Regions from separate parts of the Exiguobacterium sp. ZWU0009 genome, predicted to be linked through region 1. Evidence: riboswitches for the same ligand, from Rfam matches in the RefSeq annotation. Region 1 holds a riboswitch; each other region holds the start of a gene.
The links. Region 1 has a riboswitch for thiamine pyrophosphate ahead of thiD (bifunctional hydroxymethylpyrimidine kinase/phosphomethylpyrimidine kinase). Riboswitches for the same ligand answer to the same signal wherever they lie in the genome.
Positions count from the first base shown of each region.

Region 1 (2,200 bases):
TGCGGCAGCAAAGGCAGCCGCTAAAGCAGCGGCTGAAAAAGCAGCAGCGGAGAAAGCAGCAGCTGAAAAAGCCGCTAAAGCGAATGCTAAAGCAGCAAAACAAACAGGTAAGAGTTCGGAATCAACTGGTTCCGTTGCCCCGCCCGTTGTTTCGAGTGGAGGAAAATTCGTTCGACCGTCTTCTGGTGGAGTATCACAAGGATTCGGACCAGCAAGCGGTGCGAATGGTTACACGTTCCACAACGGTGTTGATTTCAGTGGTTCGGTCGGGTCTCCAATCGTCGCGGCAGCAGCTGGAACGGTCATCACAGCATCAGGTGGTGGACCTTACGGCAATCATGTCATGATCTCTCACTTCCTAGATGGACAAGTGTACACGACCGTCTACGCACATATGAGTTCATTATCGGTTCGTGCAGGGCAAACGGTCTCTCAAGGTCAGCAAGTCGGGACACTTGGTAGTACAGGAAATTCAACAGGACCACACTTACATTTCGAACTACATGTCGGAGGCTATCAATACAGTGCTTCTTCTCCTCTAAATGCAGTCAATCCATTGGCATATCTGTAATCAAAACGGGCTTCGGCTCGTTTTTTTTTCTTCTCTATGCTACAGTTAAGGCGAAACGAATACTTGAGCAACTAGGGGAGCTGGAGGAATCCGGCTGAGAGGAAAACCAATCTGTTTTCGACCCTATTACCTGAACTGGATAATACCAGCGTAGGAAAGTTGAGCCGAACGGATACCGGAATGCGTGTATAACGCTTTCGTATAGCGTCGACTGCTTTTTTACAGCGGTCGGCGCTTTTTTTGTTGGTCACGACTCCCTTACATTGCTCGATGGGAAGGTGAAAAGAACATGAAACATGTACTGACGATTGCGGGATCCGACTCCGGTGGTGGAGCTGGGATTCAAGCAGATTTAAAAACATTTTCGGCTTTAGGCGTTTATGGAATGAGCGTACTGACAGCCGTCACAGCGCAAAATACGTTGGGAGTTCAAGCGGTGGAAGAGTTATCCCCAGAAATCGTAGATGCCCAGTTAACGTCGATTTTTTCAGACATTCGTGTCGATGCGATCAAAATCGGAATGGTCTCGAATGCGCAGACGATTCGTGTCATTGCTACACATCTCCGTAAACAAACAGTCCCTATTATATTAGATCCCGTCATGGTCGCTAAAGGCGGTCATGCCCTATTGCGGACGGAAGCTGAACAAGCATTGATTTCAGAACTTTTACCACTTGCGACTCTCGTCACACCGAATTTACCGGAAGCAGAACGTTTAACAGGACGATCGGTCACCAATCTAGAGGAAATGCGACTGGCGATGCATCAATTGGCTACACAGACAGGTGCAGTATTGCTAAAAGGTGGACATCTCTCAGGAGCTGCGACGGATTTGTTGTTTGATGGGGAAGTGGAACACCACTTCACATCGGAACGATTAGACAATCAACATACTCATGGTACTGGTTGTACCTTATCCGCAGCGATTGCAGCGCGGATGGCGCTTGGAGAAGATTTACAAGATAGTGTACGACAGGCGAAAAACTATGTCACGGAGGCAATTCGTCATGGATTTGCTCTCGGACAAGGTATTGGACCGACACATCATTTTCATTCACTTTGGAGGGATACACATGTTTACGACCATTCTTGAACACAAACCACTCATTCACCATCTGACGAACACGGTTACGATCAACGACTGCGCAAACGTCACACTCGCTGTTGGAGCATCCCCCGTCATGGCAGAAGACATTCGTGAAGTAGAAGAGATGGTTAGACTCGCGCAAGCTCTTGTCTTAAACATTGGTACGATCGATGCAGACATGCAAGCAGCTCAACGACTCGCAGTCCGTGAAGCGGGACGTTTGAATGTCCCAATCGTTCTTGATCCCGTAGGAGCAGGAGCAACGACATTACGTACTGCTTTTTCCAAAGAACTCATTGATCTCGGGTGTACGGTCATTAAAGGAAATGCTTCTGAAATCAAGACGTTACTTGGGGAAGACGGACGAACTAAGGGAGTCGATGCTGCGGGAGATGCAATTATGGATCGAGAAAGTATTCGCGTATTCGCTCGCAAACACAAATCTGTCCTCGTCGTGACAGGTCCGAACGACTACATTACGGATGGAACGCGCGAAATGGAATTACATGTAGGAACACCGCGTCTAGGAGACATCACGGGTA
Region 1 is NZ_CP018057.1:597,665-599,864, forward strand. Features, by position in the region: gene L985_RS03075 (murein hydrolase activator EnvC family protein) at 1-571, shown strand, start outside; TPP riboswitch at 635-745, shown strand; gene thiD (bifunctional hydroxymethylpyrimidine kinase/phosphomethylpyrimidine kinase) at 861-1,664, shown strand; gene thiM (hydroxyethylthiazole kinase) at 1,645-2,200, shown strand, end outside.

Region 2 (2,200 bases), 670 kb from region 1:
ATTGGTGGGGTCTTACTGCTTGGCGGAAACATCACGTCGGAAGAGCAACTCTTGACGTTCACGCGTGCGATTCAAGAGACGAACCAAAAACCGTATGCGTTCGTCGGGATTGATGAAGAAGGCGGACGCGTCAGCCGGGTACCGGATCAACGATTACGTCTACCGACGAGTCAACGGATGGCGCAAGGAGCAGATGATGCGAAAATGGAAGACGTCGGACGTACGCTCGGACATTTGTCACGTTTTTATGGCTTCAACATGGACTTCGCGCCGGTCCTTGACGTCAACAGTAATCCGAACAATCCGATCATCGGCGACCGTGCGTTAAGTGCTGATCCGAATACTGTCGCGACGCTTGGTACGGCCCTGATGCACGGGATGCAGGAGACGGGAACGATTCCAGTCGTCAAACATTTTCCCGGTCACGGCAATACGAGTGTCGATTCCCATGTCGGGCTACCGAAAGTGACGGCATCAAAGGAAGAATTGAAGCGGACGGAACTGTTACCGTTCCAAGAAGCGATTCAAGAGGGCGCCGAGATGGTGATGGTCGCCCATATTCTCTATCCCGCATATGACGATACGAATCCGTCCTCGCTCTCAAAGCCGATCTTGACTGACCTCTTGCGTCAGCAACTCGGATTCAACGGTGTCATCATCACAGATGATCTCGTCATGGGGGCGATCACGAAACAATATGGTCTCGCGGAAGCGGCACGTCAGTCGCTCGTCAACGGAGCTGATATGGCGATGTTTTCAGAGGCAGGTGCTTACACAAAGGTTCATGCTGAAGTGATGCAAGCCGTCAAAGAAAAGACGCTGACGCCGGAGATGCTCGATGGCAAAGTGATACGCATCCTGAAGCTAAAGCAGACGTATGCCGACAGCCAAGAGCAACAGCGACCAACGAAATCGGAACTGATTCAGCAAGTGGAAGCGCTCAACTAGGACTAGCGAAGCAAAGCGACTCATGCTAGACTAATGGGGCAAGCCAATTAAACACGAAAAGACACTAGGGGAGTCTCCCAGCAGACTGAGACGGAAGTATCCGGACCCTTTGAACCTGATCTAGTTCGTACTAGCGGAGGGAAGTGGCTCGAAACCCTAGATATCCTTAGCGCTTCAGCGCATTTTCGGACCACTCCCTTCAACATCGGGAGTGGTCCTTTTTCGTATGGAAAGGAAGAACATGATGCGTTTACATCTGATTTCGACGGGATCCATTAATCCGCTTGACGAAATAAAGACCTTTCAATCGCTTCAACCCTATACGGATCAGCTGCATCTACGTGAACCGAACTTATCGGCGGCAGAATTACTTGATCTAATTGAAGCGCTCCTTGCGCACGGTTATTCGCCTGATCAGTTAACGGTTCATGATCGGGTCGATGTCGCCCATGTCACTGGCATCGGTGTGCAGCTGACGCGCCGTTCCTTACGTGTCCGCGATGTGCGACGTCATTTTCCGAATCTCGTCATCGGAAAATCGGTCCATTCACTAGCAGAGGCACTGGCAGCAGAAGCGGAAGGAGCCGACCGACTGCTGTACGGTCATATTTATCCGACAGCGTCGAAGCCGGACGTGCCACCACGAGGTATTGACGCCTTGAAGCAAGTCGTCACCTTCACGACGAAACCAGTCATTGCGATCGGTGGGATTACACCAGAACGCATGCCTGAAATCGCAGCGACCGGTGTAACCGGAATCGCCGTCTTATCGGGAATTCTCGGTCAAGCGGATCCACTCGCCGCCGTCAAGCATTATCAGGGGGTACGGGTATGACGAATCACATCATCATCGGCGGTGGAGTCATCGGTTTGACGCTTGCTTACGGTCTCGCCTGTCAGAATGAATCCGTCGTCGTCTTAGAACGCGGAGCAGGTGGACAAGGAACGAGTCGCGCGGCTGCCGGGATGCTTGCGACGGACATCGAGCTCAGAGAGGAATTGCATGCACTTGCCGCGCGAAGTCGTCGTCTGTATCCGCTGCTTGCACGTCGTCTCGAGCGAGAAACAGGCATCGATTGTGGATACCGGGAACAACCGTTTTTGTTAAAACGTAAAGGACGCGAGCATCTGTTTCCGGCTGTCGGTCAAATCGATCCACGACGACTGACGACTGCATTGATGTATGCCTTACACGCACGTGGCATATCGATTGAAGAACAGGTAGATGTCACATGCATCGAAGAGAACGATG
Region 2 is NZ_CP018057.1:1,262,950-1,265,149, forward strand. Features, by position in the region: gene nagZ (beta-N-acetylhexosaminidase) at 1-948, shown strand, start outside; TPP riboswitch at 1,005-1,107, shown strand; gene L985_RS06440 (thiamine phosphate synthase) at 1,190-1,783, shown strand; gene L985_RS06445 (FAD-dependent oxidoreductase) at 1,780-2,200, shown strand, end outside.
Region 2: it holds a riboswitch for thiamine pyrophosphate, as region 1 does, so the genes downstream of both, L985_RS06440 (thiamine phosphate synthase) here and thiD (bifunctional hydroxymethylpyrimidine kinase/phosphomethylpyrimidine kinase) in region 1, are expected to answer to the same signal.

Region 3 (2,200 bases), 1.5 Mb from region 1:
GATGATTAAAATTGCACCATCTATTTTATCAGCAGATTTTGCGAATCTCGAACGCGATGTTAAAGCAGTCGAAGCAGCAGGCGCGGACTATATCCATTTTGATGTCATGGACGGTCAGTTCGTACCGAACATCTCATTTGGATTACCTGTGCTTAGCAGCTTACGTCAAAAGACGGATATGATTCTCGATGTCCATTTGATGATCGACCAGCCAGAACGTTTCGTCGAGGATTTCGTCAAAGCAGGGGCGGACATCGTGACGTTCCACGTCGAAGCGACGAATCATGTCCATCGTGTCTTGCAACAAATCAAAGCAGCGGGCGCAAAGGCAGGGGTCGTCTTGAATCCCCATACGCCATTATCAACGATTGAACACGTCCTTGAGGATGTCGATATGGTTTTATTGATGACGGTCAATCCGGGCTTCGGTGGACAAGCCTTTATCGAGCGTGTCATGCCGAAACTCGCAGCACTCGCGCAAATGAAAGCAGATCGTGGTCTGACATTTGAAATCGAGATTGACGGTGGCGTCAATCCGGAAACGGCAAAGCTTTGCATCGATAACGGTGCGAACGTTCTCGTCGCAGGATCAGCAATCTACAATGCACCAGATTATGCGGAAGCGATCACTAGCATTCGTCAAGAGGCTGCCGTATAATAAGAACGAGAAAACGAAATATGATGACCGCAAGGGGTGTCGCTTGAAAAGCGGCTGAGAGGAGTCTTTTAGACTTTAACCCTTCGAACCTGTTCCGTTCAAACGGACGTAGGGATGTGGCGCACGCAGGCAGTACGGCGTTCGTCGTACTGCCTTTTTGCGTCCTCTCGTACAATGAAGGAGGAAAAACAGCATGAAACGGTTACAAATGATGATGGAAATTGCCATCTTCGCCAGTCTCGGAGTCGTCTTTGATTTACTGATTCCATTCAAAATGCCACAAGGAGGCTCAATCAGCTTAGCGATGCTACCGATCTTCGTCATGGCATTTCGCCACGGTGTCGTCGGAGGGGTCGTCACGGGAGCGCTTGTCGGTACGATTCAATTGATGTTCGCTCCACAAGTTTTGACGATCGTTCAACCGATACTTGACTATACGATTGCGTATGGTGTCGTCGGATTAAGTGGTCTGTTCGCGCGTCAAGTCAGACTAGCCGCGCGCAATGGACAAAAGAAAAGCTTGATGGCGTTCGTTCTCCTTGCGACGTTATTAGGCGCAGGACTCCGTTATATCTGTCATGTCATCAGTGGAATCGTCTTTTTTGCCGAGTATGCAAAAGGTCCAGTCGTGGAGTACTCTTTTGTCTATAACGCAACGTATATGGTTCCTTCGTACATCTTATGTGGAATCGTAGCAGGAATTCTATTTACGACTGCGCCACGCTTACTCCGTTATTCGGCACGAGGCGTCTGAGATGCGGGCGATTCTCGTCTGTGCCGGTCCGCGAGAAGAAGCGCCGGATTTACGGACGTTTTGTCAGCCAGGTGACTTTATCGTCGGTGTCGACGGTGGTGTTCAGACGATTGAATCGTTTGGGCTGACATGCGACCTGACGATTGGTGATTTTGATTCGCTTGGTTATGTACCAGAAGGGGCAATCGTTCATCCGGCCGAGAAAGATGAAACGGATCTCGAACTGGCACTTCGTACAGTCTCAGAGAAGAAACAGTTTGAGGATACCTTCATTATCGGGGCGACAGGTGGGCGGCTCGACATGACCGTCCAAAATGTCTATTTGTTGAAGCGATACCCAGAGGCACGACTCGTGACGAAACGAGAAGAGGTACGATACTTGGCTGAGGGAACGTATGCAGTCGAAGCAGGGAGCTATCATTATCTTTCGTTCATTCCACTCGTACCGTCGACTTTAAGCTTATCCGGAGTCAAATATCCACTTGATGCACATCCAGTACCGGTCGGAGATTCCTTGACCGTCAGTAATGAATGGTGTGCGTCAGAAGCGAAGGTAGAGCTCCATCAAGGAGAACTATTGATGATGCGGACGCTTAAGGAATAGCACAATCATAGGAAAGAGGCCGTGGATGACTCCGCGGCCTCTTTTTAGATGAAATTATTCTTCGAGTTGAGAAGGGGCGACACGGATGTCGCTTTGAGCGGATAGATGTTTTCCTTTGACGAAGAGATGATAACTTCCCCACATGACAAGGAAGAAAGGAACACCGATGTATAGAGCGATTCGT
Region 3 is NZ_CP018057.1:2,074,898-2,077,097, reverse strand. Features, by position in the region: gene rpe (ribulose-phosphate 3-epimerase) at 2-658, shown strand; TPP riboswitch at 681-790, shown strand; gene thiT (energy-coupled thiamine transporter ThiT) at 852-1,412, shown strand; gene L985_RS10980 (thiamine diphosphokinase) at 1,414-2,016, shown strand; gene L985_RS10975 (amino acid permease) at 2,071-2,200, opposite strand, start outside.
Region 3: it holds a riboswitch for thiamine pyrophosphate, as region 1 does, so the genes downstream of both, thiT (energy-coupled thiamine transporter ThiT) here and thiD (bifunctional hydroxymethylpyrimidine kinase/phosphomethylpyrimidine kinase) in region 1, are expected to answer to the same signal.

Region 4 (2,200 bases), 410 kb from region 1:
GATGTCGCCGTTCAACCGGATGCACCGGCACACGTCCTCGTCTATGGTTTTAAAGGGGATCCGAACGGTCCAGACTCTGAAGCAGGCAATCTAAAATCAGCGGGACCGAACCTTCCGGCAGGTATCCGAGCGATCTTCGGAACGTTCAAACCGCAAGGCACTTTACCCGTTGATGTACCGGTCTTTCAGAACGGTATCTTTACCGATCAACTGCATCTTAAATTCGGTGACGGCTTTAAAAACTGGAAGAAATGATGACACGATACAAAAAAGACCGAAGCTCCTTAAAGGATGCCTCGGTCTTTTAATGATTGATACGGATATTCAGCTTCTTCTTTCGCACGCTGGTAGACGCGGTATAACCAATAAGTCAGTAGTGCATAGACGACGATGACAAGAACAGCAGAAATATAGCTTCCCATGCTATACGCTACCTTAAAGTTACGCGTCGAAGCGGATATACCCGACAACACGATTAGTATCGGAATGATATATCCAATAAATCTTACTTTGATTTTACCAAGCATTCGTTGTACAGCATATGCCGCACTGATCAAAAGTGCGATCACTATGATTTCCATTCCAATCCCTACTTTCACTAGATGGTATTCCTAATTCTACCATTTAGCGATTCAAGAAGATACCGTCCGTGCTGGAATCGTTTCGTAAACCGACGTGAACGTCTCTTCCGTCCATCCCATGTGCCAGAAAAGTAACTCATAGTAACAACTCGTCACGAAATGACGTTTCATCCGCTCGCGTTCCGTCGGACTCGCTTGCTCCGCCAGCGCATCAAGCCGTGCAATCTGTTCAAGGACGACCTTTTCAAACCATTCCGAGCTATACGTGTCGATCCATTGCTGATAGATTTTTTCTTCCGGAGTATACGTCAGTAATTGTTGCCCGACTTCGTAATACAACCAGTAACATGGCAAAATGGCAGCAATCGTCTCACCAAGCGTTCCTTCACTCGCATGATGCATGTGCGAGACGTACGCATATGCTGTCGGTGCCGGTTCGAATGCTTCAAGGTCTGCTTCCGTAATACCGAGCGGCTCAAAAAATGATTGATGTAAGCTCAACTCTGCCTCGTAAGTCGAAGTCGCATGCTCGGCAAGTGTTGCGATCGTTGCAAATTCGTCCGCTTTTGACGCTGCTCTCGCCTGTATCTTCGCAAAGTGTTTTAAGTAGTAGGCATCTTGCATGACGTAATGCCGAAATTTCGAGAGCGGTAACGTCCCCTCTCCGATTCCTTGAACGAATGGGTGCGTAAAACTACTATCCCAATACGCTTGCGCCGCTTGTTTGATTTCTTGTGTGAATGTCATGATCTCATCCTCCTCGTTTGGTATGAAACGAAAAAAACACCACCCCGAAACACACGGGCATGGCGCAAGAAGAACAAGACTTGACGCCACTTCCCTCCGTAAGTACGAACTTAATCAGGTTCAAAGGGTCCGAACGTCTTCGTTCGTCTCAGTCAGCCTACTGACTCCCCTAGTGGTCATTATTCGATTCCCATCCACTATAGCATGCTGAAAACGGAAGTCAAGTTGTCCTTTTTTCGCTATACTATGGAGTGTCAGAAGACGGATACCGTCTCCATCTGCAGACCGATTCCGAACAGACATCGTTACCGTACACTAAATTTAGTACCTGATACTATAATTCATTCTGTTACTTACAATTGGAGGATTTCATTATGCATACACCAACAAAAATCATGGCATCAGCCGTTATCGCTTCTGCTTTATTACTCCCAACAGCCGCATCCGCCGAACAAGTCGTCGATCAGACGATCGTCACACTCGGGGAGTCGCTCGGCGCAAAAGATAAAGCATGGGTGCTTTCACGTCTCAATGCACCGGAAGGGATCACACCGATCATCGCAACTTCTGCTGACGAGGAAAAATATCTCGGGAAAAACATCCCACAGTCGCAAAAAGGCGGCAACATGTATTCGTCGGCTAAAATCGAACTGACGGAAAAAGGAGATGGACTCTCCGTCTCAACGGAGAACATCACGTGGGTGACGAAGGATATGTATCTCAACGCTCTCGTCACGGCTGGGATCAAAGATGCCGATATTACGATTACTTCCCCTTACAAGGTCACCGGGACATCGGCACTGACAGGAATCATGAAGGCGTACGATCAAACTTCTGCCGAGACCGGAATTAAGTTAAGTGACGAACGCAAG
Region 4 is NZ_CP018057.1:1,004,454-1,006,653, reverse strand. Features, by position in the region: gene L985_RS05130 (glycoside hydrolase family 3 protein) at 1-255, shown strand, start outside; gene L985_RS16855 (hypothetical protein) at 285-581, opposite strand; gene tenA (thiaminase II) at 633-1,328, opposite strand; TPP riboswitch at 1,403-1,509, opposite strand; gene L985_RS05120 (DUF1002 domain-containing protein) at 1,703-2,200, shown strand, end outside.
Region 4: it holds a riboswitch for thiamine pyrophosphate, as region 1 does, so the genes downstream of both, tenA (thiaminase II) here and thiD (bifunctional hydroxymethylpyrimidine kinase/phosphomethylpyrimidine kinase) in region 1, are expected to answer to the same signal.